Regions from separate parts of the Mesorhizobium sp. Pch-S genome, predicted to be linked through region 1. Evidence: riboswitches for the same ligand, from Rfam matches in the RefSeq annotation. Region 1 holds a riboswitch; each other region holds the start of a gene.

Region 1 (7,167 bases):
TACCGGACTGGCGCTCATCCCGCGCGTTGCCGTTATGGCCGGCGACGAGCGGATTGTGACCCTGCCATGGACCGGCAAGAGCTCGTTGGTCCCCGTTTCCATGATCTGGCATGGGCGGCGCGGCAAACGGCCGGCGGTTCGTCTCTTCCTGGAAGCTTCGCGCCGGCAGTTCAAACCAGGCGATGCCCGCCTTCGGCGTGCAACACCGTCCCGCTGACGAAGCCGTTTCGCATCAGGAAACGGATTGCGTCGGCGATGTCTTCCGGCCTGCCGATGCGGCCGACCGGCAGGCGAGCGGCCATGGCATCGAGCGTCGCCGCCCTGGTGTCGCCGGCGACCTGCTGCCAGATAGGGGTGTCGACCCAGCCTGGAGAGACGGCATTGACACGGATCGGCCCGAGTTCGACGGCGAGCGCGCGCACCAGTGGAGCAAGCGCGCCGTTCATGGCCGCTGTCACCGAGCCGCGTGCCGCTGGCCGATAGGCGTTGATGCCCGATGTGAAGGTGATCGACCCTGTCCGGGACAAGACCGGAACGCCATGCTTGGCCAGCAGCAGCGGCCCGAAGAACTTCGAATCGACCACCCGGCGCGCTTCGGCAAGGTCGAGATCCGGCAGCAGCCGGTAGGAGGCGCCGATGTCGGCAGCGGTCGAGACGATGTGATCCAACCGGCCGGCATCGGCAAAAAGCCTGCTGACCTCATCTTCCCTGGCAATGTCGGCGACGGCGAGGCGCAACAAAGAAGGATTGCCCAGGCTCGCACCCGCCGCATCCAGCCTTGCCTGCGAGCGCCCGACGATCGTTACTTCGGCTCCCTCCGACAGGAGCAACCCCGCGAGCGCCAGCCCCATGCCGGAGCTGCCACCGGCGATGAGGATGCGCTCGGCCTTGTTTTCAGTTGTCGTATCCATGAGATCTCCGCTTTGGCCAGCCTTCGTTCGGTGGCCTGGAGGAGTTGTCTGCTCGCAGGAAAGCAAAGGGAAACGGGAAGGTACGAATGTCTCCATCGGAAACTCCGATGGCAGCATTCATCCTCGCACCGATTGCGCTTATGCAAGAGCGCAATATGGTGTTCTCGTCCGCGCCGGCGCGCGGCCTGTTCCGCTCAACCAAGGACGAAACGATGACCCTTTCGGGGTTCCTGGCTTATTCCGGTGCGCTGGCGATCGCTGCCGCCATTCCCGGCCCGCAGATCGTCGCCATCGTCGCGCAGGCGATGAAAAGCGGCTACCGGCAGGCGGTGTGGATGACGCTCGGCATGGTGATAGGCGACGTTCTCTACCTCGTCGCGGTGCTGGCCGGCCTCGCCTATATTGCAGAGAGCTTCACGCTCGCACTGATCGTCATCAAATGGGCGGGTGTCGCCTATCTGGTCTGGCTGGCCTACCAGTACTGGACCGCCGATTTCGACATCAGGACCGAAGGCACACAAACTGACGCCGGCAACCAGTGGCGCGCGCTGGCCTCCGGCGTGCTGGTGACCTTCGGCAACCCGAAATCGATCCTGTTCTATATCGCCATCCTGCCGACCATCATCGACCTGAACGCGATCACGCTCGTGGACGTCTCCGTGCTGGTGGCGCTGACCGCAGCGATCCTGACGCTGGCGCAGCTGCCCTTCGTTCTGGCCGGCGCCAAGGCGCGCCATGCGCTCAAGTCGCCGCGTGCCATGCGCCTGATGAACCGCGGCGCGGCCGTACTGATGGGCGGCGCAGCGGCAACCATTGCCACGCGGCAATAGGGTTTCTCGAAGGCGAAAGCGCGTTCACCCGGCGCTGCGCGCCACCATGGCCAGGATGGTCTGATGAAGTTCGTCGCGGGCCTCGTCCGCGGTGATCTCTCCCGAAGCGGCAGCCGCGGACAGACCGGAAGCCGCTCCCAGCATGCCGCACAGGCGCGCCGTGGTAACACCGCTCGCAAACGGCGCCAGAGCTGCCCGGCACTTGTCGAGGAAGGCAGCCTCATGCTCGTGCTTCATGGTCGCCAGTTCCGGCGTGCCGACAAGGGCGGCCACCACGCCGGGGATCTCGCGACCCTGCTCCAGCACGCAATCGACATAAGACGAAGCGATCACCGAGGCCCGGCCGTCGAGTGTCGGTTCGCTTGCCGCCAGCGCCGCATCGATGACCAGGTTCTGGCGCTCATCGAATTCCTGGTAGAGCGCAGCCAGCAGAGCCGAACGTGTAGCGAAATGATCGTAGACGACAGGTTTGGTCACCGCCGCCCGCTCAGACAGCCGACCGAGCGTCAATGCCTCGGTGCCTTCCTCACGCGCAATGCGCCAGGCGACATCGAGGAGCTGTCGATGTCGTTCTTCGCGCAACAGGCGCTGACGGCGCGGGCGCGCATTGTTCGCATGGTCGCTTGACATCGCTATATACCAAAAGTAACTTACTAAAAGTATATAAGCTGATCCACTTCTCCGCAACACCCTCCAGGGAGCCCCGTCATGCACGCGCTCATCGTCGTCGCGCATCCCGATGCCAAGTCGCTCACCCACAAGATCGCAGCCAGCGTCGCCGAAGGAGTTGCCGCATCCGGCAACAGTTTCGAGATCGCCGACCTGGCCGCCGAAGGCTTCGATCCCCGCTTCAACGCAAGTGACATCGCCACCTTTCAAGGCAAGGCGCCTGCTGCCGATGACATTGCGGCAGAGCAGGCGCGTATCGACCGTTCCGATACGCTGGTGCTGGTCTATCCGGTCTACTGGTGGTCGATGCCTGGATTGCTCAAGGGCTGGATCGACCGTGTGTTCATGAACGGCTGGGCCTATGACGAGCCCCCGGGCGGCAAGCTGACCAAGAAGCTGCAGCGGCTGAACGTGCATCTCGTCGCGATCGGCGGGGCCAGCCAGCGCACCTATGCCAGACACGGCTATTTCGGTGCGATGAAGACGCAGATCGACCACGGCATTTTTGATTATTGCGGCGCCAAGGTGGTGACGTCCGAACTGCTGCTTTTCCCGGAAATGCAGGATCATACGCAGCTTCCCGCCGAGGCTCATGCGATAGGCAACCGGCTGTTCCTGAAACAGCAGCGCGCCGCGGCATAAAACTCCCTGCCGCACGAGACCTCTGAAGGAAGCTCTCGTGCGGCAAGGACCGTCGACCTTGCAAACGGACCTGTTTTTCTCCCTGACCGCATGCAGCTTGCCTTTCGATTTTGTTATGTTACAACGTAACAATCTCGTTGGTGACCTCTTCCCGAATTTGGTCGCTCCTCCCAAGGCGGACCACTCCAGGTTCACCTCACTACAGCCTCTGGAAAGCAGTCATGCCCACGCACAATCGAAGGCGTCTTCCCGTAACCGTCCTTTCCGGATTCCTGGGCGCCGGCAAGACCACACTTCTCAACCACATCCTTCACAATCGCGACGGACGCCGGGTTGCCGTCATCGTCAACGACATGAGCGAGGTCAACATCGACGCCGCGCTGGTACGCGACGGGGGTGCCAATCTGTCCCGGACCGATGAGCAACTGGTCGAGATGACCAATGGCTGCATCTGCTGCACGTTGCGTGACGACCTCCTTGCGGAAGTGCGCCGGCTCGCCGAACAGGACAGGTTCGACTACCTGCTGATCGAGTCGACAGGCATTTCGGAACCTCTGCCGGTTGCCTCGACCTTCGAGTTTCGCGACGAAGCAGGCAACAGCCTTGCCGACGTCTCCCGTCTCGACACCATGGTGACGGTCGTCGATGCCGCGAACCTGCTGCGAGATTATTCGTCGTCGGATTTCCTGCGCGACCGCGGCGAGGCACTCGGCGCTTCGGATGAACGCGTGCTCGTCGATCTCCTGGTCGAACAGATCGAGTTTGCCGATGTCATCGTGCTCAACAAGGTTTCCGATACGCCCGCAAAGGATCTCGACCTGGCCCGCAAGATCATCCGTTCGCTCAACCCGCAGGCCGAGCTCGTCGAGACGGATTTCAGCCGCGTGCCGCTCGACAAGGTGCTCGACACAGGCCGTTTCGATTTCGAGCAGGCCGAACAGCATCCGCTCTGGTTCAAGGAACTGAACGGCTTCAAGGACCACGTCCCCGAGACAGAGGAATACGGCATCCGTTCCTTCGTCTACCGCGAGCGCCGCCCGTTCGACCCCTTCAAGCTGCAGGCATTCGTCGGGCGGCCATGGCCAGGTGTGGTGCGCGCCAAGGGTTTCTTCTGGCTGGCGACACGCCCCGACCATGTTGGGGAATTGAGCCAGGCCGGCGCTCTGGTACGGACCGGCAAACGCGGGCTCTGGTGGGCAGCGGTCCCCCGAAAGCGATGGCCCGACAACCCGGCATGGCGGGAAGCCATGCAACCCTATTTCGATCCGATGTGGGGCGACCGCCGCCAGGAACTGGTCTTCATCGGCTGCGACCCGATGGACGAAAGCCGAATTCGTGCCGAACTCGACGCCTGCCTGGTCGATGAGCCCGTCTTCGCGCCGCAGCTGTGGCGCGATCTTCCGGACCCGTTTCCGAGCTGGAGCGGGCAGGCCGCATGATCGTCAAATCGCTGATTTCCCTGTTCAAGGGCCGCCACCAGGACTGCGACTGCCACCCGCGGCGCGCCCGCTACATTCCGCCAGAGGAGCGGCGCGCCACCGCAGGTCCCGGACACGAATCGCCATTGCCAGGCGGCAGCGGTCACAATAGGGTCCCCGGCGATGGTGCCTCGAATCGAAAGGTCCGGGGTGAAAAGGGAATACGGTGAAGCCCGCGAGGGCCCAGACCGTGGCTGCCCCCGCAACTGTAAGCGGTAGCAAAGTCCGAGAACGCCACTGGCCAAGGTGCCGGGAAGGCAGGACAGCGCAACGATCCGCGAGCCAGGAGACCTGCCATCGCAGTGAGTTGACCGGACGGGGTGTGCCGGGAGGACGCTACAAGGACGGCACAGCCCGTCATTCTGGCCATCCTTCCGCACCTGATCGATGAGGGATCAGTTGGAAGGGTTTGCCGTTTTTCAGCGTGATGGGGCGACGCGTCCTTTCGACGGCGCAACGCAACGCGCCGCAGAAGCTGCTTTCACGAGCGCTGTTGTCCTGCAGGCGCGCGACCTTTGCTATCGGCCGGAAAAAGGCATCACCCTGGTCGACAGTGTCGGTCTCGACGTGCGCGCCGGCGAAAGGCTCGCCATCATCGGTCCAAACGGCGCCGGCAAGACGACGCTGATGCGCATGCTGTGCGGCATGCTCAAACCTGTCGGCGGCATGGTCAGTCTCGACGGCGAACCGCTCGACCGCCTGCCGATGGCGGAACGGGCCCGCCGCATCGCCGTGGTCGGCCAATCCGATCAGCCGGATGCCCAGCTAGCTGTCCACGACTATGTCGGGCTCGGCCGTATCCCCCATGCCGGACTTCGTCGTCGCAGCGACGACCGCAATGTCGTGATCGACGCGCTGGAGCGAACCGGCCTGCTTGCCCTGCGCGACCGCCGCATGGGCTCGCTTTCCGGTGGCGAGCGCCAACGCGCGCAGCTGGCGCGGGCGATCGCGCAGCAGCCGCACGTGCTGTTCCTTGACGAGCCGACAAACCATCTCGACCCGCGCGCCCGCGGCGAATTGCTGGAGTTCGTCGCCAGGTTGGGCATCGCAGTCGTCACGGTGCTGCACGATCTGCCGCTGGTTGCACCCTTCGCCACCCACGTTGCCGTAATGAGCAGGGCGCGCCTCGTCGCGCTCGGCACGCCGCGCGAAACGCTCACGGCAGAGCTGGTGCGCGAGGTCTTTGGCATCGACGTGCTCAGACTGCCTCATCCGGACGAACAGGATCGCGAACTGACGGTCTTCGACGTGCCGATACGCCTTTCCCGCTGAACCGATCCATCCGGAGCCGCCATGAAACGCCTCGCTTTCTGCCTTGCCGCCACGCTTCTTTCGTCTGCTGCCTTTGCCTTCCCGGTCACCGTCGACAGCTGCGGCATTCCGGTGACTTTCGACGCCGCCCCGAAACGCGCGGTGATCAACGATCTCAACATGTCGGAAATGGCCTTTGCGCTCGGCCTGCAACCGGAGATCGTCGGCCTGACCGGCATCACCGGCTGGTACAAGGTCGACGACGCCTTCAAGAAGGCGCAAGGCTCGATCCCGGAACTCGCACCCAAATATCCGACGCTGGAGAACCTGCTGGCGGTCGAGCCCGACTTCTTCTTTGCCGGCTGGTACTACGGCATGAAGCCCGGCGGCGACGTGACGCCCGACACGCTGGCGCCACACGGGATCAAGACGCTGGTGCTCAGCGAAAGCTGCGTCCACCTCGACAAGAACCGGCCGGCGGCTTCGATGGATCTGCTGTACGGCGACGTTGAGAAGCTCGGCAAGATCTTCGGCAAGGAGAGCGAGGCCCACGCACTGGTTGCCGGATGGAAGGAAAGGCTCGCCGCCATCACCGCCAAGGTCGGCAGCCGCAGCGGCACACGTGTGTTCCTCTACGATTCCGGCGAGGACAAACCTTTCACTGCCGGCAAATTCGCGATCCCCACGGCAATGATCGAGGCGGCCGGCGGCAGGAACATCATGGACGACCTGCCCACCAACTGGGGCAACACGGACTGGGAAACCGTCGCTACCCGCAACCCCGAATTCCTGGTGCTGCTCGACTACCAGGATGACGCCGGCTACCGGAAGCTGCTGAACTTCCTGAAGACGCATCCGGCGATGAAAGAAACCGACGCCGTCAAGAACGAGCGTTTCGTTGCCCTGCGCTATGCGGAGCTGACGCCCGGCCCGGCCAACATCGAGGCCATCGACAAGATCGCCAAGGCGATGCACCCGGAGGCCTTCTGAGCGTGCCCAGCCGATCCTACGGCTTGGCCATCGGCACGGGTCTGGCGCTTGTCATCCTGCTGGCGCTCCTCTCCATCGCCTATGGCTCGACCGTCATTCCGCTCGGTGACGTCATCGCAGCACTCGCCCATGCCGTTGGCCTGGACGCTGGCGGCGTGACTGCACCGGTGGAGAAGATCATCGTCGACCTCAGGCTCCCGCGCGCCATCCTCGCCATCTGTGTCGGCGCCGGCCTTGCCGTGGTCGGCGCGCTTCTGCAGACGGTGACGCGCAACGACCTCGCCGATCCGTTCCTGTTCGGCCTGTCCTCGGGTGCCGCTGCCGGTGCAGTTTCGGTGATCACGGTGTTCGGCGACCGCCTGGGTGTGTGGACGCTTCCGATCGCCGCTTTCGTCG
Region 2 (7,167 bases), 2.1 Mb from region 1:
ACGGCAAAGACGTCGATGTCGTCACCAAGGGGCGCCATGACCCTTGCGTCGGTATCCGTGCCGTGCCGATCGGCGAAGCAATGGTCGCCTGCGCCATTGCCGACCATTATCTGCGCCATCGGGGACAAGTCGGCAGTCGGCAGTAGGCAATCGGCAATCGGGAAATGCCGTCGGCACCCGACTTGCCGTTGTCTCCGTTTCGAACCATCTTCGCCTACTGCCTACTGCCTACTGCCTACTGCCGCGAACGAAGTGAGCCCCATGCCTTACGATCAGAAGAAAATTGTCGAAGCCCTGCGCGCTTTCGAGCGCGGCGAGATCGTTGTCGTCATGGACGATGACGGGCGCGAGAACGAGGGCGACCTGATCGTCGCGGCCGTTCATTGCACGCCGGAGAAGATGGCTTTCATCGTGCGCCACACCTCCGGCATCGTCTGCACGCCGATGCCGCGCGAAGAGGCGAAGCGGCTGAACCTGGCGCCGATGGTGGCGGACAATGATTCCGCCCACACCACTGCCTTCACGGTCAGCGTCGACTTCAAGCACGGCACGACTACCGGCATTTCCGCCGAGGACCGCACCTTGACCGTGCGCAATCTTGCCAACGGCAATGTCGCCGGCAGCGATTTCGTGCGCCCTGGCCACATCTTTCCGCTCATCGCGCGCGAAGGCGGCGTGCTGATGCGCTCCGGCCATACGGAGGCCGCCGTCGATCTCTGCAGGCTGGCCGGCCTGCCACCGGTCGGCGTCATTTCCGAACTGGTCAACGACGACGGCACCGTCAAGCGGGGCCCCGAAGTGGCGGCCTTCGCCGAGGAGCACGGGCTCAAGCAGGTTTCGGTGGCGGACCTCATCGCCTACCGCCAGCGCAAGGAAACGCTGGTCGAGCGTGTTGCCTGCTCCGACATCGACACGCCCGGCGGCAAGGCGACGGCAATCGCTTATTCGCTGCCTTGGGAAGCGATGCATCATCTGGCGATCGTCTACGGCGATATCCGCGACGGCGAGGAAGTGCCGGTGCGGCTGCATCTGGAAGACGTCACGACGGACGTGTTCGGCACCCGTACCGTGCTCGATGACATCATGAAGACGCTTGGAGAGCGCAAGCGCGGCGTCATCGTCTATCTGCGCGAAGGGTCCACCGGCGTCGGCAGCCATGGCGGCCGCAACCGGCAGGGCGGCAGCGACCGCGAGGATCATGAGGAAGCGCGCCGGCGCGAGAACGAATGGCGCGAAATCGGACTTGGCGCGCAGATCCTCAAGGATCTCGGCATCTCTTCGATCAACCTGATCGCCTCGCGCGAGCGGCACTATGTCGGCCTTGAAGGTTTCGGCATCCGTATCGCCAAGACCGAAATTCTCTAGAGCAATTCCAGGAAACGAAACCGTTCAGGCCATTGCCGGCGCATTCGTGCCGCGCACGGATCGTTGCAGAATGCCTTGCCCGGCCAGCGCGACAATGAAGGCGACGACACCGGCCGTAATCGAAACCAGGAAGCCGCTGGTCGCACCGTAGTTGTCGATCACCCAGCCGGCAGCCGACGAGCCCGCGGCCAGGCCGATGCCGATGCTGGTGATCGCCCAGGTCATGCCTTCGGTGAGCTTGGAAGAGGGTACGAGTTTTTCGACCAGCGCCATCGCGGTGATGATGGTTGGCGAAACCGCGACGCCTGCGACGAACAGCACCAGACAAAGCATCGGGATGCTGCCGACGATCAGCAGCGGCCAGGTGGTCAGGGCCGCCAGCGCGATCATGATCAGCAGCTGCCGCGCGAGCGGCAGCTTGAGTTTCAGCATGCCGAAGGCGAGGCCGGCGATAAGCGACCCTGCCGCGTAGGCCGAAAGTGCAAGGCTGGCGGCCGCCTTGTTGCCTTGCGCCTCCGCGAAGGCGACGGCAGCCACTTCCGCCGTGCCGAAGATCGCGCCGATCGACGCCAGCGTCACGACGATGACCTGTAGCGAGCCGAGGCGGATGACGGAGTGACCGCCGCTGTGCTCCTGTACATGGATCGGCGGCTCAGTTGATCGCTGTGCGGCAAACAGCAGGCTGCCGATGATGAGAAAGATGGTGGCTGCCAGCGGCCCGGCTTCCGGGAACACGGTGACGCTCAGTCCCACGGCGAGAATCGGGCCAACCATGAAGACGGCTTCATCGACCACGGATTCGAAAGCAAAAGCCGTGTGCAGTTTCGCGGTGCCGCGATAGAGTTCGGTCCAGCGCGCCCGCACGAAAGAACTGAAGCTCGGCATGGCGCCACTGAGAATGGCAAACAGGAACAGAGTCCAGTTAGGCGCCTTCAGATGCGTCGCCACCATCAGGCTGATAAGGGCCGACACGGCGATCAGCGTTGCGGGCACAAGAACGCGACGCTGGCCGTGTCGGTCGACGAGGCGCGACACTTGAGGTGCGATCAGGCCGCTCGCCAGCGCAAAGGTGGCCGAGACCGCGCCCGCAAGCCAGTATTCGCCATGGGTTTCTGACAACATCGTCACGATGCCGAGCGTGATCATCGAAAGCGGCATGCGGGCCAGGAAGCCCGCCGCGGAAAACGCCTTGGCGCCGGGCGCCTGGAAAATTTCACTGTATGGATTGCGCATCAAAGTCCCCGGGGCTCGGAGATAGAGCATTTTGTAGCCAAGTGGAATCACTTGGCGTTACAAAAATGCGGCGAAAACAAAAACTTAGAGCGTCTCCGCGTTTCCGTAAAAACCGGAAACGCTCTAGTTGAGATTTCAAAGACAGTCGAGCCGCCTGGGAAGGCGGCTCGTTGGTCCTGTGGGGATCGTGTTTCGGGAAACGCGAACATCATTTCGCTGCTTGCGGGGCAACCTGCGATAATTCGCTGTCCGCCTCGCCGGCGAGTGTCTTCTGACCGAGAAGGACGATCACGAAGGAGATCGTTCCGGCCGCCACGGAAACCCAGAAACCGTTCTGTGCTCCGTAGTTGTCGACCACCCAGCCGGCCACGAACGCCCCCAGTGCCATGCCGATGCCGATGCCGGTCATCACCCAGGTGATGCCCTCGGTCAGCATGGCTTCAGGCACGCGCCGTTCGATCAGGCCAAAGGCCATGATGAAGGTCGGCGAGATCGCCACGCCGCTGACGAAGACTGCGAGCGCCAGCAAGGGAACCGTGTTGGCGACGAGCAATGGCAAGGTGGTCAAGGCGACGACGGCAATCGAAAGAGCGAGCAGGCGCTGTTTCGGAGCCTGGAGGTTCAGCGCACCGACGACAAGGCCGACGACGAAGGAACCCGCGGCATAGACGCCGATGACCAGGCTGGCGGCGGTGGGCTGGCCGAGCTCCTTGGTGATGGCCACCGAGCTGACCTCGGCCGTGGCGAAGATCGCGCCGACGAAAATGAGGGCCAGCGTGATGATCTGAACGGGACGCAGCATGATAGCAGAACCGCTGCTGCCATGCTCCGGCTGCCGGACCTTGGGCTCGCTCGACCGTTGCAGGATGAAGGCAGCCATGCCGAAAGCCAGCAGAAGCGTGCTCGCCAGCATGCCGGCTTCCGGGAACAGCGCCACGCTGAGGCCCACCGAAAGCGAGGCGCCGGCAATATAGACCAGTTCATCGGCGACCGACTCGAAGGCAAAGGCCGTGTTGAGCTCAGGACGATCGCGGAATTTTTCCGTCCAGCGCGCACGCACCATGGCCGGCACGCTGGGCATCGCCGCGGCCAGGAACGCCGAGACGAACAGGGTCCAGCTTGGCCAGTCATAATGGGTGGCCGCGAGCAGTGTGAGGAAGGCGATGACCGAGATGATCGTGGTCGGGGCGGCCACGGCGGTCTGGCCGAGCCGGTCGATCCATCGCGAGATCTGCGGGGCGGCAAACGCGTTGGTCAAGGCGAAGGTGGCCGATACGGCGCCGGCCAGCCAGTACTCGCCGCGCGCCTGGGACAGCATCGCGACAATACCGATGGGAGCCATGGCGATAGGCAACCGTGCAAAGAAGGCGGCGGCTGCGAAGCCCTTGGCTCCGGGGACTCTGAAGATTTCACCATAAGGATTGCGCATGGGAGCACTCCTGGAAATTTGAGGGTGCGCCACTTACATACGTGGCGTATGCGAATGAGATAATTGCATACGCCACGTATGTCAATTAATATACGCCGAGTATGTGAAAAATATACGCGGCGTATGTAAAAAGCAGAAGCGGCAAGGGAAAGAACCAATGAGGACAGCCCATAAACCCCGCAGCGAGATGATCGCCGAGACGCGTGCGAAGCTGATTTCTTCCGCGCGACGGGCCTTTGCGACAGTTGGCTATGCGAATGCGTCGATGGATGATTTCACCGCGGACGCGGGGCTGACGCGCGGCGCGCTGTATCATCATTTCGGTGACAAGAAGGGGTTGTTCGAAGCCGTGATCGCCCAGATCGATTGCGAAATGGCGGCGCGTCTCAATGCTGTCTCTGCCAAGGCCGAGACGCGTTGGCAGGGCTTCATGGACGAGAACATCGGCTATGTCGAAATGGCGCTGGATCCGGAAGTCCAGCGCATCGTGCTATGTGATGGGCCCGCTGTCCTTGGTGATCCGGCGCAATGGCCAAACGCCAATGCCTGTATCCTGTCGATAACCAGGAACCTTGCAGCGCTGAAGGAAGAGGGGGTTATCCGCCGCGACATCGATCCCGAAGCGATGGCACGGCTGATCAGCGGCGCCTCGCTCTATGCTGCGCAGTGGATTGCAAACTCCGATGATCCTGCCGCCATCTCGACAAAGGCGGTCAACGCGTTTCGCGCGCTCATGGAAGGTTTGCTGGTGGACGGCAAGACTGCCGTCTGACTTCTCACCCTCTGTTTGCGATCGCGTTGGCCGCGGCTTTCAGCGCATCCTCGCCGACGCCGGCATAGGTCTCGCTCATGACGAGGTCGGAGAGCGGCAGGCGCGAGCCCCAGCCATTGCGTTCGAGGTCAGGTTGGCTGGCGAATTCGGAGACGTGCCCGACACAAAGATAGGCGACCGGCACGACATGATCGGGGATGTCGAGCAGGTCTTTGAGCGCATCGGCGTTCAGGATGCTCACCCAGCCGACGCCGATCCCTTCGGCCCGTGCTGCCAGCCAGAAATTCTGTACCGCGCATACCGTGCTGAAGAGATCCATTTGCGAATTGTGCCAGCGCCCGAGCGGCGAGTTCTCGCTGCGCGAGCGATCGCAGGTGATGCAGAGATTGAGTGGGCTTTCGCAGATGCCTTCGAGCTTGAGCTTGCGGTAGAGCGCCTGCCGATCCTCCGCAATATGCGGCAGTTCTTGGGATCGGGCTGTCAGGAAAAGATCGCGCACCGCCGCGCGCCGTTTCTGGTCGCGGATGACAATGAAGTTCCAGGGTTGCATGAAGCCTACGGACGGCGCGTGGTGCGCGGCCATGAGCAGGCGGGAAAGCACCGCGTCGTCGATCGGATCGGGCCGGAAATGGCTGCGCACGTCGCGGCGTGTGAAGATGGCGCGATAGATGGCTTCTCGCTCAATATCTCCGAAGCCAAAATCTCCGAAGGAACGACATGTGTGATTGCGGACGGCGTTCATCGCGTTTCCCTTGCGATCGAAACAACGTCATCAGCCCGTCCATGCGGATGACCATTCCTGCCTGGCCGGTCTTCTGGCTCGGGTTCGTCCCGCTTGTCGGCGCCTTCCCGTCCGTTTTCACGGACAGTGGCTTTTGCCGAGCGGTCCCCCTTACAGCGTTGGGCACGCCACGGATTTTCACCGTGTTCCCGATTCTCCCGCCTCGCGGCAGGCACCTGACAGTGCGGCGAAACTAGCTGAGTTTGCGAGCAAAGACAGCCCTGATCTCGACGTCGGATGACGCCTTTTCCCCAACAGGCTGTCACCTGTCGCGTGGCCATCATCTCCATTGCTGATAAGGTGCCCCCATGACGACCCGTCTCTACACCCATCCGATTTTCCTGGAACACATCACGCCCACCGGTCATCCGGAGCGGCCGGACCGGCTGCGCGCCATCGAACGGATATTGGATGACGAGGCCTTTGCCGCGCTCGACCGGCAAGAAGCGCCGATGGGCGACGAGTCGACTGTCCTCTATTGTCATCCGAAGGATTTCGTCGAGCGCGTGCGCAAGGCGATCCCGTCAGACGGCATCGCCGTCATCGATTCCGACACGGTGGCGAGTCCGAAAACCTGGCAGGCGGCGCTGACCGCCATTGGCGCCGCCAATGCCGCCGTGGACGACGTTTTCACCGGCAAAGCGGACAATGTCTTCGTGGCCGCGCGTCCGCCGGGCCACCATGCCGAGAAAACCACCGCCATGGGTTTCTGCCTGTTCAACACGGCCGCGATCGCCGCTCGCTACGCGCAGGAAAAACACGGCGTCGAGCGTGTCGCCATCGTCGACTGGGACGTGCATCACGGCAACGGCACGCAGGACATCTTCTGGGACGACCCGTCAGTGCTGTATTGCTCGACGCATCAGATGCCGCTTTATCCGGGCACCGGTGCCAGAAACGAGACCGGTGCCGGCAACATCGTCAACGCGCCGCTGGCGCCGGCGACGGGCAGCGATATCTTTCGTGAGGCATTCAACACGCGTGTCCTGCCGGCGATCGATTCCTTCGCCCCGGACCTCGTCATCATCTCGGCCGGTTTCGATGCGCACCATCGCGACCCGTTGGCCGAGATCAACCTTGTCGAGGATGATTTCGACTGGGCGACCGGGCAGTTGATGGATCGCGCCCGCCGTCATAGTTCAAACAGGCTGGTCAGCTTGCTGGAAGGCGGCTACGACCTGCACGGATTGGCATTTTCGGTCGCAGCGCATGTCGGCCGCCTGATGAAAGGATGAGCCATGGCTGAGGAAGCGAACCAGGACGTCAAGGCGATGAGCTTCGAGCAGGCGCTGGATGCGCTGGAGAAGATCGTCGACGATCTCGAACGCGGCGACGTGCCGCTCGACCAGTCTATCCGTATCTATGAACGGGGCGAGGCGCTCAAGGCGCATTGCGATCGCCTGCTCAAGGCTGCCGAGGACAAGGTGGAGAAGATCAGGCTCGCCCGCGACGGCAAGCCTGTCGGCACCGAACCACTGGACGGGGAACAATAGTTAGGGCGGAATACCGAGCGCATTCCGCTCAAACGGGGCAGGGACAACACCGGGCATATCAAAGGGAGATATCCATGTGTCGTAACATCAAGCC
Region 3 (7,167 bases), 2.6 Mb from region 1:
GATGATCGCATGGACCCCAAGTGATTTCTGAAGCCAGAGTCCAAAGGCGACCAACTCGTGGCGCGGCGGCAGCGTTGGATCGTGATAGTCGGCGCGGCGGTCGGCGGAACGGCCGCGATCCGGTGCCAGAGCCACGGTGACATTGCCGAACGTCGCGGCGCGAAACGGGAAATGGGATCCGCCGGCTTCGCCCCAGGCGTCGGATACGGTCTGGCGCGCATCTGCCGGCAGGTCACTGGAAAGCGCGGCGTAGTCGTTGGCCGCCAGGCGCTGGCCGGCCTCTTCCAGAAGGTCGAGCAGCCGGCGTGGGGATTCAGGAATCTTCTCAACGAAATAGCCGGCATCGTTAAGGTCATGCAGCATGGCGAGCACGGAGGAGGGCACGTCAAGCCCGACGGCATAGCCGGTACGACCCGGAGCGCTCGGATAGTCGGGAACAAGGATGGCAAGACGCCGTTCGGCCGGGGCCGCTCGCTGAAGCCGGATATGCGCGGCGATGCGATCGGCGACACGCTCGACGCGGTCGGGCTCCGGCCTGTTGGCGAAAGCACGGAAGGCGAGCTCGGTATCTGCTCCCAGTTCGGCCTTGAAGGAGATCGCGCCGGCCAGGATGCGGCCATCCAGTTCCGGCAGTACGACATGCATGGCAAGATCGGCCGGTGCCAGGCCGCGCTGGTTGGTCTCCCAGGCGTCGCGGCGCGTCGTGGCGACAATGACCTGGAACACCGGCACGCCGGCACGGTCGAACAGGGTTTCGGCCCCAGGTTCAGCACCGGAAGCAAAGGCGGTGGCGGTGACGATGGCGGCAGGGTTCAGAGTGCTGAACGCCTTTTCGACGAACCCCAGAGCCGCCTGGTCTTTCAGACTGGGCACGAAGATGGGCACGGCCATGACGTCGCGCACTTCAAGCGCTGCGGCCAAGGCATCGATGGGGGCAGCATCGGCCGCGAGCAGCATTGAACGATAAAAGAGGACGGGGACGGCGGGTTTGCTGGTGAACGTCGGAGGAGGCGCGTCGACGACACCGACGCCCGGCTGATAAAACCCCGCCTTGGGCAGTTCGACCGGTTGGGCGACAACCCGGTCGTGGCCGCAAAGCCGAGCCAGCTGATTGACCAGCGCAGACATGTTGGCCGGTCCACCCTGGCGAAAATAGGCAAGCAAGGCGCCAAGCTCTTCGGCAGGCAGAGTGGAGGCTTCCGTGAGGCGCGGATCTTCGTCATGGGATTCGCCGGGCAGCAGCGCCAGCTTGATGCCCCTGGCGCGGGCTGTCGCGGCAAGCTGGTCGCAGCCGTAGCGCCACCAGTCGTAGCCGCCCAGGATTCGTACCAGGATCACCTTGGCGTGCCGTGCGACGCTGTCGATCCACAGATCGACGGACATCGGGTGGCGAAGGTCGCGCAGCGCCGCCAGCCGCATCGAGGGCAGGGTTTCGGCATCCGCCTGCCAGGCGGACGCCAATCCGGCCAGATCGCTGTCGGTGAAAGACAGCGCCACCATCTCCGCCGGCTGCTGGCGCAGATCGACCGGCTCGGCGATATCGTCGAGCGAGGCGGAGGTGGTGGTCAGGATGTGCAAGGTTTATCCTACCAGGATCTTCTCGATGGCCGGGCGGTCGAGACCCTTCAGCCCGATCACGACCAGCCGCGAGCGGCGGTCGTCCTCAGCCGTCCAGGCGCGATCGTAATAGTGGTTCACGCGTGGCCCCACAGCCTGCAGCAGCAGACGCATCGGCTTGGCGTCGACCTCGACGAAACCCTTTACGCGCAGCACGTTTTCCCTGTCCGCGGCCTCCGCGACACGGCGAGCGAGATCCTCCGGATTGGCAACAGCGGGGATTTCGACCACGAAGGTGTCGAAATCGTCATGCTCGTGGTCACCCATGCCATCATGATGGCTCTTGCGGTTTTCAATGTCATCCTCGACGGCGAGGCCGAGGCCGAGCAGTACTGACGGATCGACCTTGCCCTGTGCGGTCGGCACCACCTTGACCGCGCGTGCGATATGTTCGTTCAGCACGGCATTGGCCCGAGCCGCACCGGCCTCGTCCAGCAGATCGTTCTTGGAGAGAATGATCAGGTCGGCGCAGGCGACCTGATCCTCGAACACTTCCTCGACCGGATCGTCGTGGTCGAGTGAGTCGTCTGCGGCACGCTGGGCGGCGAGCGCGTCCATGTCCGAGGCTACGCGTCCTTCGGCAAGTGCCGGGCCGTCGACCACGGCGACGACACCATCCACGGTGACGCGGTTCTTGACCGTCGGCCACTGGAAGGCCTGCACCAGTGGCTTCGGCAGTGCGAGGCCGGAGGTCTCGATCAGGATGTGGTCAACCTTCGGCGTGCGTGCCAGGATCTGGTCGAGCGCCGGTACGAAGTCGTCGGCGACCGTGCAGCAGATGCAGCCATTGGCGAGTTCGACGATGTTTTCCTCAGGGCAGGTGTCGACACCGCAGCCCTTGAGGATCTCGCCGTCGACGCCGACGTCACCGAATTCGTTGACGATGAGGGCCAGCCGCTTGCCTTTGGCGTTTTCGAGGATGTTGCGGATCAGCGTTGTCTTGCCGGCGCCGAGGAAGCCGGTGACGACGGTGCAGGGGACGCGGGAAACGGAAGCGGTCATATCTGGTCCTTCAAAACAGCGAGGGGAGGGATGCGCGCGACGAGGCCGCGCTTCAGGGAGTCAGGGCGGCCTCGCCATGGAATGAGGCCGTCCTGCGATGTCGCGAAAAGTTCTGCTCCGGCGACGAGGTCGGAACCCGATCCGACTGTCAGGTCACCAAAGACATAGCTCCAGCAGTCGTTGCGCAGCAGTGCCGCCGAAAGCCGGCGCTTGCAGTTCCCGAGGCACTCGACTGTTCGCACTTCAATGGAGTGGCGGTCACGAGCTGCGGCGCGGGTGGCTTCGGCCAGCAGAGCGCCGGCACGGGGATGGGCATCAGAGCCGTTCTCATCCCGACAGGACGAGCAGACGATGACGGTAACGGGCGCGGTTTCCACATCCGCTGTCGTCGTCCCGGCCGAGAAATTATCGTCGTGATCCAAATCAGGCTCCTTGCCCGGGACACCCGCCAGGCGTTGGGATTCTGGTCAGACGGCAGGTCTCCTGGCTCGCGGGTCGGTGCCTCGGTGCCGCCTTCCCGGGAAAACCCCAGTGGCTCTCGGCCTTGGCTCGCCGCTCACAGTTGCGGGGACAGCCGCGGACTTGAGGCTTTTGCCCCGCACCGCATTCCCTCTTCGCTCCTCCCCGTGAAGGGAGGAGACCGTCTTTGCCGGATTTAGGCTTGGGCGGGTGGCGCTGTCAACGCGCCGCAACGGCGGATCGCGTCGCAAGCGTGATGGTGGCTTGGGCCACCGAGCCGACGTCAAGCCACTATACAATCCCGTTCTCGCCTTTGAATGTGCAGATTGGCTGCCAGGAAGTCGATGAAAAGACGCGTCTTGGCAAGCGGCAGGCGGGCGGCCGGCCAGACGATGTGGACCGGAACCGCCGGCTGTTCGAACTCCTCCAGAATCACCTCGACTGTGCCGCTGTCGACAAGATCCTGGATCTGCCAGAGCGGCACGCGGCCTATGCCGAGGCCAATGGCGATTGCTGCGTGGCTCGCAGCCGCGTTGTCGAGATGCAGCCGCCCACCGACCTTCACGGTCAATGGCCTGCCGCCTTCCTGGAATTGCCAGGCACCGGCATCGCGATCCGTGTTGCGGAAAACACAGTGATGTTCGGCCAGGTCTCGCGGATGGGAGGGGCGCCCGCGTTTTTCGAAATAGGACGGCGCGCCGAAAACGACCCGGCGCATGATGCCGAGCCGGCGCGCCTTCAAGTCCGAATCCGGCAGTTCGCCGATACGGATGGCGAGGTCCAGCCCTTCCTCGGCAAGGTCGACGAAGCGGTTCGAAAGATTGAGTTCGATCTCCAGCCTGGGGTGCATTTCCATGAAACGCGCGAGGATCGGGACAAGATAGCGATGTCCGAACAGTTCCGGTGCTCCGACCTTGAGCAACCCGGAAGGTTCGGCGCTGCGGTTCCCGGCTTCGATCCTGGCTTCGACAATTTCCAGAAACGCCGGTTTCACCCGGCGGTAGAAGTCATGCCCGGCTTCCGTGGGCTGCGCCTTGTGCGTGGTGCGGCGAACTAGCTCCACGCCGACACTCCTTTCAAGAGTGGCCAGCGAACGACTGACCGCCTGCAGCGAACGGCCGAGATGGCGGGCGGCGGCTGACAGGTTGCCCCGTTCGACGATCGCGAGGAACGCTTCGACGTCATCAAACCGATCCATGCTGGCTCTCCGATTTTCGGGAGACCGTATCACAGATGACCGGCCTACCAACCGGCAAACGAGAGACCGATCTTCACAGGCATATGGTTCCAAAACCTGAGGTAAACCGATGTCTGATCTGAACGGGAAAACCGTGCTCGTGGTGGGCGCTTCCGGCCGTAGCGGTGGCTATGTCGCCGCCGAGCTTGCCCGGCGTGGTTTCATTGTGCGGGCGCTGGTGCGCAACGCAGCGGCTGCACGAGCGGCACGGGGCAACGGCGCATCGGAAATCGTGCATGGCGACCTGCGCGATGCCGGAAGCCTCGACGGCGCGCTCAAGGGAATAGACGGGGTCTACCATGTCGGCCCGCCCTTCGTGGCGGACGAACCAGCACTTGGTATTGCCATGGTTGATGCGGCGAAGCGCGCGGGAGTTGGCAAGTTCGTGTTTTCGTCCGTCATCCACCCAGCCAACGGGCTGGCCAATCATGCCAGCAAACTGCCGGTGGAGGAGGCGTTGCTGCGCTCCAGGTTGGACTACACCATCCTCTACCCGGCAACGTTGTTCCAGAACATCGCCCCGGCCTGGCAGGCCGTGGTCCGCAACGGTGTCTTCGCGGAACCTTTTTCGAACACCGCGCGGCTGGCGCGCGTCGATTACCGCGACGTCGCCGAAGTTGCGGCCAAGGCATTGACTGAGGATCAGCTTGCCTATGGCTCTTTCGAGCTTGCCGCCGATGGGATGCACAATCGCATCGAGATTGCCGCCTTGATGAGTGCCTTGCTTGGGCGGGTGATCGAGCCGGTGGAACTCAGCTTCGAGGCGTGGGCGGCCGTCGCCAAACCGCCTTTCGAAGGCGATGCGCTGGCGCAACTCGCACGCGTATTTGAGTCCTACACGGAATTCGGCTCTGCCGGAAACAGCCTGACCCTGCGTGCCATTCTTGGACGCGAACCCAGTACGCTGCGGCGATATTTCGAAGAGCTCGCGGTCGTCGATCCGCAAGATTTATCGCTGTCGTGATCCGGATCGAGCCGGTGACCAATTCCACGGAAAGGAGCGGGTGGTGCTAGGCCAGCTCCAGGATACGGTCGGCGGTGCTTTCGACCGGTCCTCTGGAATCGATTTCGTGGTCGGAAGACTCCCGAAGCAGCGGCTCGACCGTGGCGATCAGTTCGGCAATCTTGCGCTGTTCCTCTTCGATGTGACCATAACCGTCAGGGGTTCGTGCCGACACCCTTTGCATGGCTGTCTCGACCGGCACGGAGAGCAGGATGACGGTATCGATCAGCGGGAAAAGCTCGTCCATATTCTCGGCACAACCGCTGATGAAGAGGGTCTCTTCGCGCGGTTGGCAAAGCAGTGTGCGAACCTTGTCCAGCTGCCACACCCAATCCTTGCCGTCTCCAGGCGTCAGCGTGTCACCAGGGACGGCATCGATCCAGTGTGACCACTCCGGCGTATCGAGGTCGTAGGCCGCATGGCCACGTCTCGCCAGCTCCAGGATGGTGGCTGACTTGCCGGTCCCGGACATGCCGGTGATCAGGACGCGTTTCATGGAGAGCTCGGATGGCGAACAGATTCACAGGTGAAGTGCGAGATGCTTGCGCATGTAGACCGTGGTGCCTTCCATGTACGGCTCGCGTTCGGTGATGACATAGCCCAGGCGCTCATAGAGCGCGATGTTGGCTTCGAACGCGGCGTTGGTCAGCAGGCGGGTTTCGTTGTGACCCGCCTGGCGAGCCAGCTGTTCTGCATGATCGAGCAGTTTTTTGCCAAGCCCCTTTCCCTGCTGAGCCGGCAACACACAGACGTTCTCGATCCAGAGATGATCGTTTTCCTGGATGGTCTCGATCAGACCAGCGATCTCGGTATCCAGATAGAGCAGGGTGAACTGGTGCTTTTGCAGCGCCTCGTCGTAGTCGGCCTTCATCGGGCTCGGTTCGCGTCCGATGACCGTGATCCACTTCGAGTAGGCCGCGCGCACGACGTCGCGGACCAAGGCCACATCTGTCGCAGTAGCAGTTCGAAATTGCGCGGCGACTTCAAGCGGCATGGGCGGTCTTTCGGTTGGCGTCATGGCAAGCCAAGGATTCGGAGAGATGACGAGAGTGCCATCGCGTGGCCGTTGGTCGCCAGCCGCCAGAAGAAAATTTTGTCTGGCCATGTCGGAATGTGAAACGCTGCTTCGTCTTACAGGCAGCGTTATCGAAAACGCATGAGACAACAAACGGAGAGCCTCATGTTCCGCGCATTGTTAGCAGCCGCAGCTTTTCTTCTCGGCACTCCGGCGTTTGCCGGGTCCGTACCCGTCGGCGATCGTGTCGAGGTCAACGGCATGAAGATGTATTACGAGGTGTCGGGCGAGGGCGAGCCGCTGGTCGTCCTGCATGGCGCCTACATGAACATTCCGTCGATGGGGGAGATCATTCCGACACTGGCCAAGACCCACAAGGTCTATGCACTGGAATTCCAGGGACACGGCCGCACTACAGACGTCGACCGGCCGATCACCTATCCCAATCTCGCCGACGATGTTGCCGGCTTCATGGACAAGGTGGGTCTGAAGAAAGCCGATGTGTTCGGCTATTCGATGGGCGCAGCAGCCGGCCTGCAGCTCGCCATCCGTCATCCTGACAAGGTCAACAAGCTGGTTGCGGCATCGGTCGCCTACGATGCCAAGGGCTGGCAACCCGAATTCACGGCCTTTATTCCTCAGATGAACGTCGAGATGTTCGTCAACATGCCTTTCGCGGCTGAGTACAAGAAGCTCGCCGCCAATCCGGATGGCTTTCCTGCGCTGGTCGGCAAGCTGATCCCGCTGGAGAAGGAGCCGATGGCCTGGGAAGCCGAGGTCAAGGCACTCAAGACCCCGGTGCTGATCATCAGCGGCGATGCCGACGTGGCCACG
Region 4 (7,167 bases), 2.5 Mb from region 1:
GGTGATCGCGGTCGGCGCGTCATTGCTGGGGGTCTACCTGTCGTTCTTCATCGACAGCGCACCCGCGCCGACCATCGTGCTGCTGCTGACAGTCCTGTTCATCATGGCGTTCCTCGTCACCAGCCTGCGGGCCGCACGGGCAGAGACCAGCCATATCGCAGGCTGACGAGGCCTGCGGTCCTCGGCCGGAGCAAGCGAGAGCCGATTGCCGTTCGCGCCAAACCGCAAACCGCTCCAGAGCGTTTCCGCTTTTCACGGAAACGCTCTAAGATTTTGTTTTCAATGCATTTTTGTAACGCCAAATGGTCCCACTTGGCTACAAAATGCTCTAGCTTCTGTTCCGGCCCCGCTTCAGGGGCCGCACATAGATTTCGAGCTTGTGGCTGACGATGGTGAAACCATGCTTGCGGGCGATCTCCTCCTGCAGGCGCTCGATTTCCTCGGACTGAAATTCGATGACGGTTCCGGTTTCCACATTGATGAAATGGTCATGGTGTTCGCGCGGCGTGGTCTCGTAGCGGGCACGGCCATCGCCGAAGGTGTGGCGCTCCAGGACGCCCTTCTCGCGCAGCAGGTTGACCGTACGGTAGACCGTGGCGAGTGAAATCGTCGGTTCGAGCGCGGTGACGCGGCGGTGCAATTCGACGACGTCGGGATGATCGCTCGACTCGAACAGGACCTGCATGATGATTCGGCGCGGGCCGGTCAGGCGCAAGCCGAACTCCCGGCAAAGATCCGCGATGTTCCGTTCCAACCTGTGGGTCTCCCCTTGCTCGGCTTTTGACAGGCTTTCGCCGATTGGGCTTTCCTATCTCAGATGCGTCGCATTCGCAAAAAACATTGCCGTGCTTTGAGAGTGACAGAGCAACGGCACGGAACCAAGGTCCCGCAACCAGGGAGCATCCGCATATTGACATAAAGATGTCTTTATGTGATTAGTTTTGGCGACGTCGTTCCTGGAATGAAGAGTGTCGCAATATGTCTTCGGTCGATGAGCTCTTCGGCCCGCTGTCGTCACGTCCTGACGGCTCGGAAATTCTCGCAGCACTGCAGGCTGCCGCGCGCGAGCGCATCCTTGTGCTCGACGGCGCGATGGGCACGCAGATCCAGGGGCTCGGCTTTGGCGAGGACCACTTCCGCGGTGACCGCTTCAGCGGCTGCGCCTGCCATCAGCAGGGCAACAACGACCTGCTGATCCTGTCTCAGCCCAAGGCCATCGAAGACATCCACTACGCCTATGCCAAGGCCGGTGCCGACATCGTCGAGACCAACACCTTCTCGTCCACGTCGATCGCGCAGGCCGACTACGGCATGGAGGACATGGTCTACGAGCTGAACCGCGACGGTGCGCGGCTGGTGCGGCGCGCCTTGCGCCGGGCCGAACAGGAAGACGGCAGGCGCCGCTTAGTCGCCGGCGCGCTGGGTCCCACCAACCGCACCGCGTCGATCTCGCCGGACGTCAACAATCCGGGCTACCGCGCCGTCACCTTCGACGACCTGCGCCTCGCCTATGGCGAACAGTTGCGCGGGCTGATCGACGGCGGCGCCGACATCATCCTGATCGAAACCATCTTCGACACGCTCAACGCCAAGGCCGCCATCTTCGCCTGCGAGGAGATTTATGCTGAGAAGGGCATCCGGCTGCCGATCATGATCTCCGGCACGATCACCGACCTGTCCGGCCGCACGCTTTCGGGCCAGACGCCGACGGCCTTCTGGCATTCCGTGCGGCATGCCCTGCCCTTCACCATCGGCCTGAACTGCGCGCTGGGTGCTGCCGCCATGCGTCCGCACCTGGCGGAACTGTCGTCTGTGGCCGAGACCTTCACCTGCGCCTATCCGAATGCCGGACTGCCGAACGCATTCGGTCAATATGACGAAAGCCCGGAGTTCATGGCCGGCCAGGTCGAGGACTTCGCGCGCGAAGGGCTGGTCAATGTGGTCGGCGGCTGCTGCGGCTCGACGCCGGAACATATCGCGGCGATCGCGGACGCGGTCTCCCGGTACGCGCCGCGCGGGCTGCCGAAACGATCGCCGCAGATGCGCCTGTCAGGCCTGGAACCGTTCACGCTGACCAAGGACATTCCCTTCGTCAACGTCGGCGAACGCACCAACGTCACCGGCTCCGCGAAATTCAGGAAACTGATCACCGGCGGCGACTACGCGGCCGCCCTCGACGTTGCACGCGACCAGGTCGCCAACGGCGCGCAGGTCATCGACATCAACATGGACGAAGGCCTGATCGACTCGCAAAAGGCGATGGTCGAGTACCTCAACCTGGTCGCCGCAGAGCCCGACATCGCCCGTGTGCCGGTGATGATCGATTCCTCGAAATGGGACGTCATCGAGGCCGGCTTGAAATGCGTGCAGGGCAAGGCCATCGTCAATTCGATTTCGATGAAGGAAGGCGAAGCGGCCTTCCTGCATCACGCCCGGCTGTGCCGCATGTATGGCGCCGCCGTCGTGGTGATGGCGTTCGACGAGGTCGGCCAGGCCGACACCCGGGCGCGCAAGGTCGAGATCTGCACACGAGCCTACAAACTGCTCACGGAACAGGCCGGCTTCGCGCCGGAGGACATCATCTTCGATCCGAACGTCTTCGCGGTCGCCACCGGCATCGAGGAGCACGACAATTACGGCGTCGACTTCATCGAGGCGACGGGAGAAATCATCGCAACGCTGCCGCATGTCCATATCTCCGGCGGCATCTCCAACCTGTCCTTCTCGTTCCGCGGCAACGAGCCTGTGCGGGAGGCCATGCACGCCGTGTTCCTCTACCACGCCATCCAGCGCGGCATGGACATGGGCATCGTCAATGCCGGGCAATTGGCCGTCTACGAATCGATCGATCCCGAACTGCGCGAGGCCTGCGAGGACGTCGTGCTCAACCGCCAGCCCAAGGCGGGCGGCACCGCGACCGAGCGCATGCTGGAGATCGCCGAGCGCTACAAGGGTACGGCCGGCAAGGAAGCCAAGGAAAAAGACCTGGCCTGGCGCGAGTGGCCAGTCGAACAGCGGATCTCGCATGCGCTGGTCAACGGCATCACCGAGTTCATTGATGCCGACACCGACGAGGCCCGGCTGAAGGCCGAACGCCCCCTGCATGTCATCGAAGGCCCTTTGATGGCTGGCATGAATGTCGTCGGCGACCTGTTTGGCGCAGGCAAGATGTTCCTGCCGCAGGTGGTGAAGTCCGCCCGCGTGATGAAACAGGCCGTCGCCGGATTGCTGCCGCACATGGAGGCCGAGAAACTCGCCAATGCCGCCGCCGGCATCGACAATGGCGAACGCCAGAGCGCCGGCAAGATCCTGATGGCCACCGTCAAGGGCGACGTGCACGACATCGGCAAGAACATCGTCGGCGTGGTCCTGGCCTGCAACAATTACGAGATCATCGATCTCGGCGTCATGGTGCCGGCAACCAGGATCCTGGAGACGGCGCGCACCGAAAAGGTCGACGTGATCGGCCTCTCCGGCCTGATCACCCCGTCGCTCGACGAGATGGTGCATATGGCCTCGGAGATGGAGCGCGAGGGTTTCGACATCCCGCTGCTGATCGGCGGTGCAACGACCAGCCGCGTCCACACCGCCGTCAAGATCCATCCGCGCTACCAGAAGGGACAGGCCGTCTATGTCACCGATGCCAGCCGCGCGGTCGGCGTCGTTTCCAGCCTGCTCTCCCCCGACATGAAGGCCGGATATGTCGAGACGATCCAGGCAGAGTATCGCAAGGTGACAGAGGCGCATGAGCGCTCGGAACGCGAAAAGCAACGGCTGCCGCTGGCCAGGGCGCGCGCCAACGCCCACAAGGTCGATTGGACCGCTTACCAGCCGCCGAAGCCGTCTTTTCTTGGAACCCGGGTGTTCGAAAGCTGGGACCTGGCCGAACTCGCCCGCTACATCGACTGGACGCCCTTCTTCCAGACCTGGGAACTGAAGGGGCGCTATCCCAGGATCCTCGAGGACGAAAAGCAGGGGCCGGCGGCGCGGCAATTGTTCGACGACGCGCAGGCGATGCTGAAGAAGATCATCGACGAGAAGTGGTTCGCGCCGAAAGCCATTCTCGGCTTCTGGCCCGCCAACACGACAGGCGATGATATCCAGCTGTTTGCCGACGAGGCCCGGGACAGCGAGCTCGCCACCTTCTTCACGCTGCGCCAGCAGCTGAGCAAGCGCGACGGCAAACCGAATGTCGCGCTCTCGGATTTCGTGGCACCGCTGGACAGCGGCAAGCCGGACTATATCGGTGGTTTCGTGGTGACGGCGGGCATCGAGGAAGTGGCCATCGCCGAACGCTTTGAGCGCGCCAACGACGATTACAATTCGATCCTGGTCAAGGCACTGGCGGACCGTTTCGCCGAGGCCTTTGCCGAGCGCCTGCACGAGAAGGTGCGCAAGGAATATTGGGGTTATGCACCCGACGAGAACCTCGCGCCGGACGACCTGATCGGCGAGCCCTACCAGGGCATCCGCCCGGCCCCCGGCTATCCGGCCCAACCGGACCATACCGAGAAGGTGACGTTGTTCGATCTGCTGCAGGCGGAGGAGCGGATTGGGGTGCGCCTGACCGAGAGCATGGCGATGTGGCCCGGCTCGTCGGTTTCCGGCCTCTACCTCGCGCATCCCGAGAGCTATTATTTCGGCGTCGCCAAGGTCGAACGTGACCAGGTCGAGGACTATGCCAGGCGCAAGGACATGAGTGTCGCGGATGTCGAGCGCTGGCTTGGGCCGATCCTCAACTATGTGCCCTCGCCTCTTGCCGAGGCCGCCGAGTAATTCCGGCCTGTCGTCTTTGCACTGCGCCGATGTCGCTTTCGTCATCGCACCGGCGCGGCGTCCGTGATCAGATCGGCACGTTCAAGGTGCTCTCCGGCGAACCCCGCCGGAGGGATAATTGGGAAGCCGGTTTGACGCCGGCGCTGCCCCCGCAACGGTAGCGAAGCTTCTGTCTCGACGACAGACCACTGGGCGAAAGCCTGGGAAGGTGTCGAGACGGTCCACAAGGACAGCTTCGGAGCCCGGAAACCAGCCCTGGACTTTTTGGAACTCGACTGATCGCGGTGGGCGGTCAAGAGGCAGAAAGCCGTGCGCCGGTCAAAGACCGTCCAACATGGCCATCTACCCTCCATCACCACCAGTTCAGTCCTTTGACGAGGACAGGACATGGACGCACGTCATGAAATGCTGAAGCTCATCCGCGCGAGGCGCGATGGCTTCTCGCTGGAACAGCCCTTCTACACCGATCCGGATTTCTTCAAGCTCGACATGGAGCTGATCTGGTACCGCGACTGGCTGTTCGTCGGACATGATTGCGAGATCGCCAAGCCGGGCAGTTTCTTCACCGTCCAGATCGGCGCCTACCCGATCGTTCTGGTGCGTGACCGCGAGAACAAGATCCGCGCCTTCCACAATTCCTGCCGCCATCGCGGCAGCCGCGTCTGCACCGTCGACAAAGGCACCTCTGCCCGTCTGGTCTGCCCCTACCATCAGTGGACCTACGACCTCGACGGCAAGCTTCTGTTCGCCCGGCAGATGGCCGAAGGCTTCGACCGCAACGACTACGGGCTGAAGCCGGTCGCCTGCGAAAGCGCCGGCGGCTACATCTTCGTCTGCCTGGCCGACCAGCCGGCGGACTTCGCTCCCTTCCGCCAGATGATGGAGCCCTACTTCCTGCCGCATCGCCTGGCCGACGCCAAGATCGCCTTCGAAAGCACGATCGTCGAAAAGGGCAACTGGAAGCTGGTCTGGGAAAACAACCGCGAATGCTACCATTGCGCGGGTAACCATCCGGAGCTCTGCAAGACCTTCCCTGAAGCGCCGACCGTGACCGGCGTCAACGGTGTCGAGGATGACCCCGAGTTGCTGGAACACTGGGCACGCTGCGAAGCCGACGGGCTGCCTTCGCGCTTCGTCATCGATACGGCCGGTCAGTACCGCACGACACGGGCGCCACTGCTTCCACATGCGGTGAGCTACACCATGACCGGCCAGCGCGCCGTGCAGCGCAACCTGTCCGACGGTGTCGCCACCGACCGCATCGGCACCCTGATGCTCTACCACTATCCGACGACCTGGAACCACATACTGGGCGATCACGCGGTGACGTTCCGCGTTCTCCCGATCAGCGCCACCGAGACGGCGGTGACCACCAAATGGCTGGTGCACAAGGATGCCGTGGAAGGCGTCGACTACGACCTGCAGAACCTGATCCACGTCTGGACGCTGACCAATGACGAGGATCGCCGCATCGTCGAGGAGAACGCGTTCGGTATCAACTCGCCGGCCTACCAGCCGGGCCCGTATTCCGAATTGCATGAAGGCGGCGTGATCCAGTTCGTCGAATGGTATGCGCGCTTCATGGAGCCCCGGCTCACCGAGGGCGAAAGACCAGCGCTGCGCAGCGTCGCTTGAGGCCGCTCCAATGAACGCCGTTACGAGCATCCACCTCTATCGCCATCTCGACGAGATGGTGCCATGGGACGATCGCCTGCAGGTGCTGGAAGTGGCCGGCATCACCGACGAAGCGCCTGACGTGAAGACCTTCACCTTCCGCTCGGATGCGCAGACCTGGTTCCGCTACAAGCCGGGCCAGTTCATCACGCTGGAGTTGCCGACAGCCGACGGTCCGCTGATGCGCACCTATACGCTGGCCTCGTCCCCGTCGCGACCGCTCTCGATCTCCATAACCGTCAAGGCGCAGGCCGGCAGCATCGGCACGCGTTGGATGTTCGACAATCTCAAGCGCGGGTCGCGCATCAAGGCGCGCGGCCCGGCGGGCGATTTCTCGCACCACAACCATGCCGCAGCGAAGTATCTTTTCATTTCGGCGGGCTCCGGCATCACGCCGATGATGTCGATGCTGCGCTGGCTGAACGACTGCGCACCATGGACGGACATCGCCTTCGTCAACTGCGCCCGGCGGCCGGAAGAGATCATCTTCCGCAAGGAACTGGAGCTGCTCGGCGCCAACATGCCCGGCCTGTCGCTCGGTTTCATGATCGAGGAGCGGTCGAGCCGCGAAAGCTGGTTCGGCCATATGGGACGGATCGATGCCGTCAGGTTGCCGCTTTTGTCACCCGACTTCCACGAACGCGAGGTGTTCTGCTGCGGACCGGATCCGTTCATGCGCGCCGTGCGCACCATGCTGGAAGCCACCGGCTTCGACAT

What was found. Region 1 has a riboswitch for cobalamin ahead of C1M53_RS11350 (ABC transporter ATP-binding protein). Riboswitches for the same ligand answer to the same signal wherever they lie in the genome.
Region 2: it holds a riboswitch for cobalamin, as region 1 does, so the genes downstream of both, bluB (5,6-dimethylbenzimidazole synthase) here and C1M53_RS11350 (ABC transporter ATP-binding protein) in region 1, are expected to answer to the same signal.
Region 3: it holds a riboswitch for cobalamin, as region 1 does, so the genes downstream of both, C1M53_RS23790 (DUF1636 family protein) here and C1M53_RS11350 (ABC transporter ATP-binding protein) in region 1, are expected to answer to the same signal.
Region 4: it holds a riboswitch for cobalamin, as region 1 does, so the genes downstream of both, C1M53_RS23255 (aromatic ring-hydroxylating dioxygenase subunit alpha) here and C1M53_RS11350 (ABC transporter ATP-binding protein) in region 1, are expected to answer to the same signal.

What each region holds. Positions count from the first base shown of each region.
Region 1 is NZ_CP029562.1:2,473,215-2,480,381, forward strand. It holds gene C1M53_RS11320 (LysR family transcriptional regulator) at 1-217, shown strand, start outside; gene C1M53_RS11325 (SDR family oxidoreductase) at 171-911, opposite strand; gene C1M53_RS11330 (LysE family translocator) at 1,019-1,741, shown strand; gene C1M53_RS11335 (helix-turn-helix domain-containing protein) at 1,766-2,371, opposite strand; gene C1M53_RS11340 (NAD(P)H-dependent oxidoreductase) at 2,450-3,052, shown strand; gene zigA (zinc metallochaperone GTPase ZigA) at 3,274-4,491, shown strand; cobalamin riboswitch at 4,638-4,844, shown strand; gene C1M53_RS11350 (ABC transporter ATP-binding protein) at 4,918-5,802, shown strand; gene C1M53_RS11355 (ABC transporter substrate-binding protein) at 5,824-6,771, shown strand; gene C1M53_RS11360 (iron ABC transporter permease) at 6,774-7,167, shown strand, end outside.
Region 2 is NZ_CP029562.1:335,115-342,281, reverse strand. It holds gene aroC (chorismate synthase) at 1-146, shown strand, start outside; gene ribB (3,4-dihydroxy-2-butanone-4-phosphate synthase) at 262-1,365, shown strand; gene C1M53_RS01560 (MFS transporter) at 1,390-2,598, opposite strand; gene C1M53_RS01555 (MFS transporter) at 2,807-4,027, opposite strand; gene C1M53_RS01550 (TetR/AcrR family transcriptional regulator) at 4,185-4,799, shown strand; gene bluB (5,6-dimethylbenzimidazole synthase) at 4,804-5,541, opposite strand; cobalamin riboswitch at 5,587-5,775, opposite strand; gene C1M53_RS01540 (histone deacetylase family protein) at 5,889-6,815, shown strand; gene C1M53_RS01535 (exodeoxyribonuclease VII small subunit) at 6,819-7,073, shown strand; gene C1M53_RS01530 (DUF2277 domain-containing protein) at 7,148-7,167, shown strand, end outside.
Region 3 is NZ_CP029562.1:5,093,572-5,100,738, forward strand. It holds gene cobN (cobaltochelatase subunit CobN) at 1-1,578, opposite strand, end outside; gene cobW (cobalamin biosynthesis protein CobW) at 1,582-2,619, opposite strand; gene C1M53_RS23790 (DUF1636 family protein) at 2,616-3,041, opposite strand; cobalamin riboswitch at 3,075-3,279, opposite strand; gene C1M53_RS23795 (LysR family transcriptional regulator) at 3,362-4,276, opposite strand; gene C1M53_RS23800 (NmrA family NAD(P)-binding protein) at 4,386-5,279, shown strand; gene C1M53_RS23805 (shikimate kinase) at 5,326-5,814, opposite strand; gene C1M53_RS23810 (GNAT family N-acetyltransferase) at 5,839-6,312, opposite strand; gene C1M53_RS23815 (alpha/beta hydrolase) at 6,499-7,167, shown strand, end outside.
Region 4 is NZ_CP029562.1:4,966,093-4,973,259, reverse strand. It holds gene C1M53_RS23270 (metal ABC transporter permease) at 1-166, shown strand, start outside; gene C1M53_RS23265 (Fur family transcriptional regulator) at 329-754, opposite strand; gene metH (methionine synthase) at 979-4,776, shown strand; cobalamin riboswitch at 4,844-5,049, shown strand; gene C1M53_RS23255 (aromatic ring-hydroxylating dioxygenase subunit alpha) at 5,164-6,411, shown strand; gene C1M53_RS23250 (hybrid-cluster NAD(P)-dependent oxidoreductase) at 6,422-7,167, shown strand, end outside.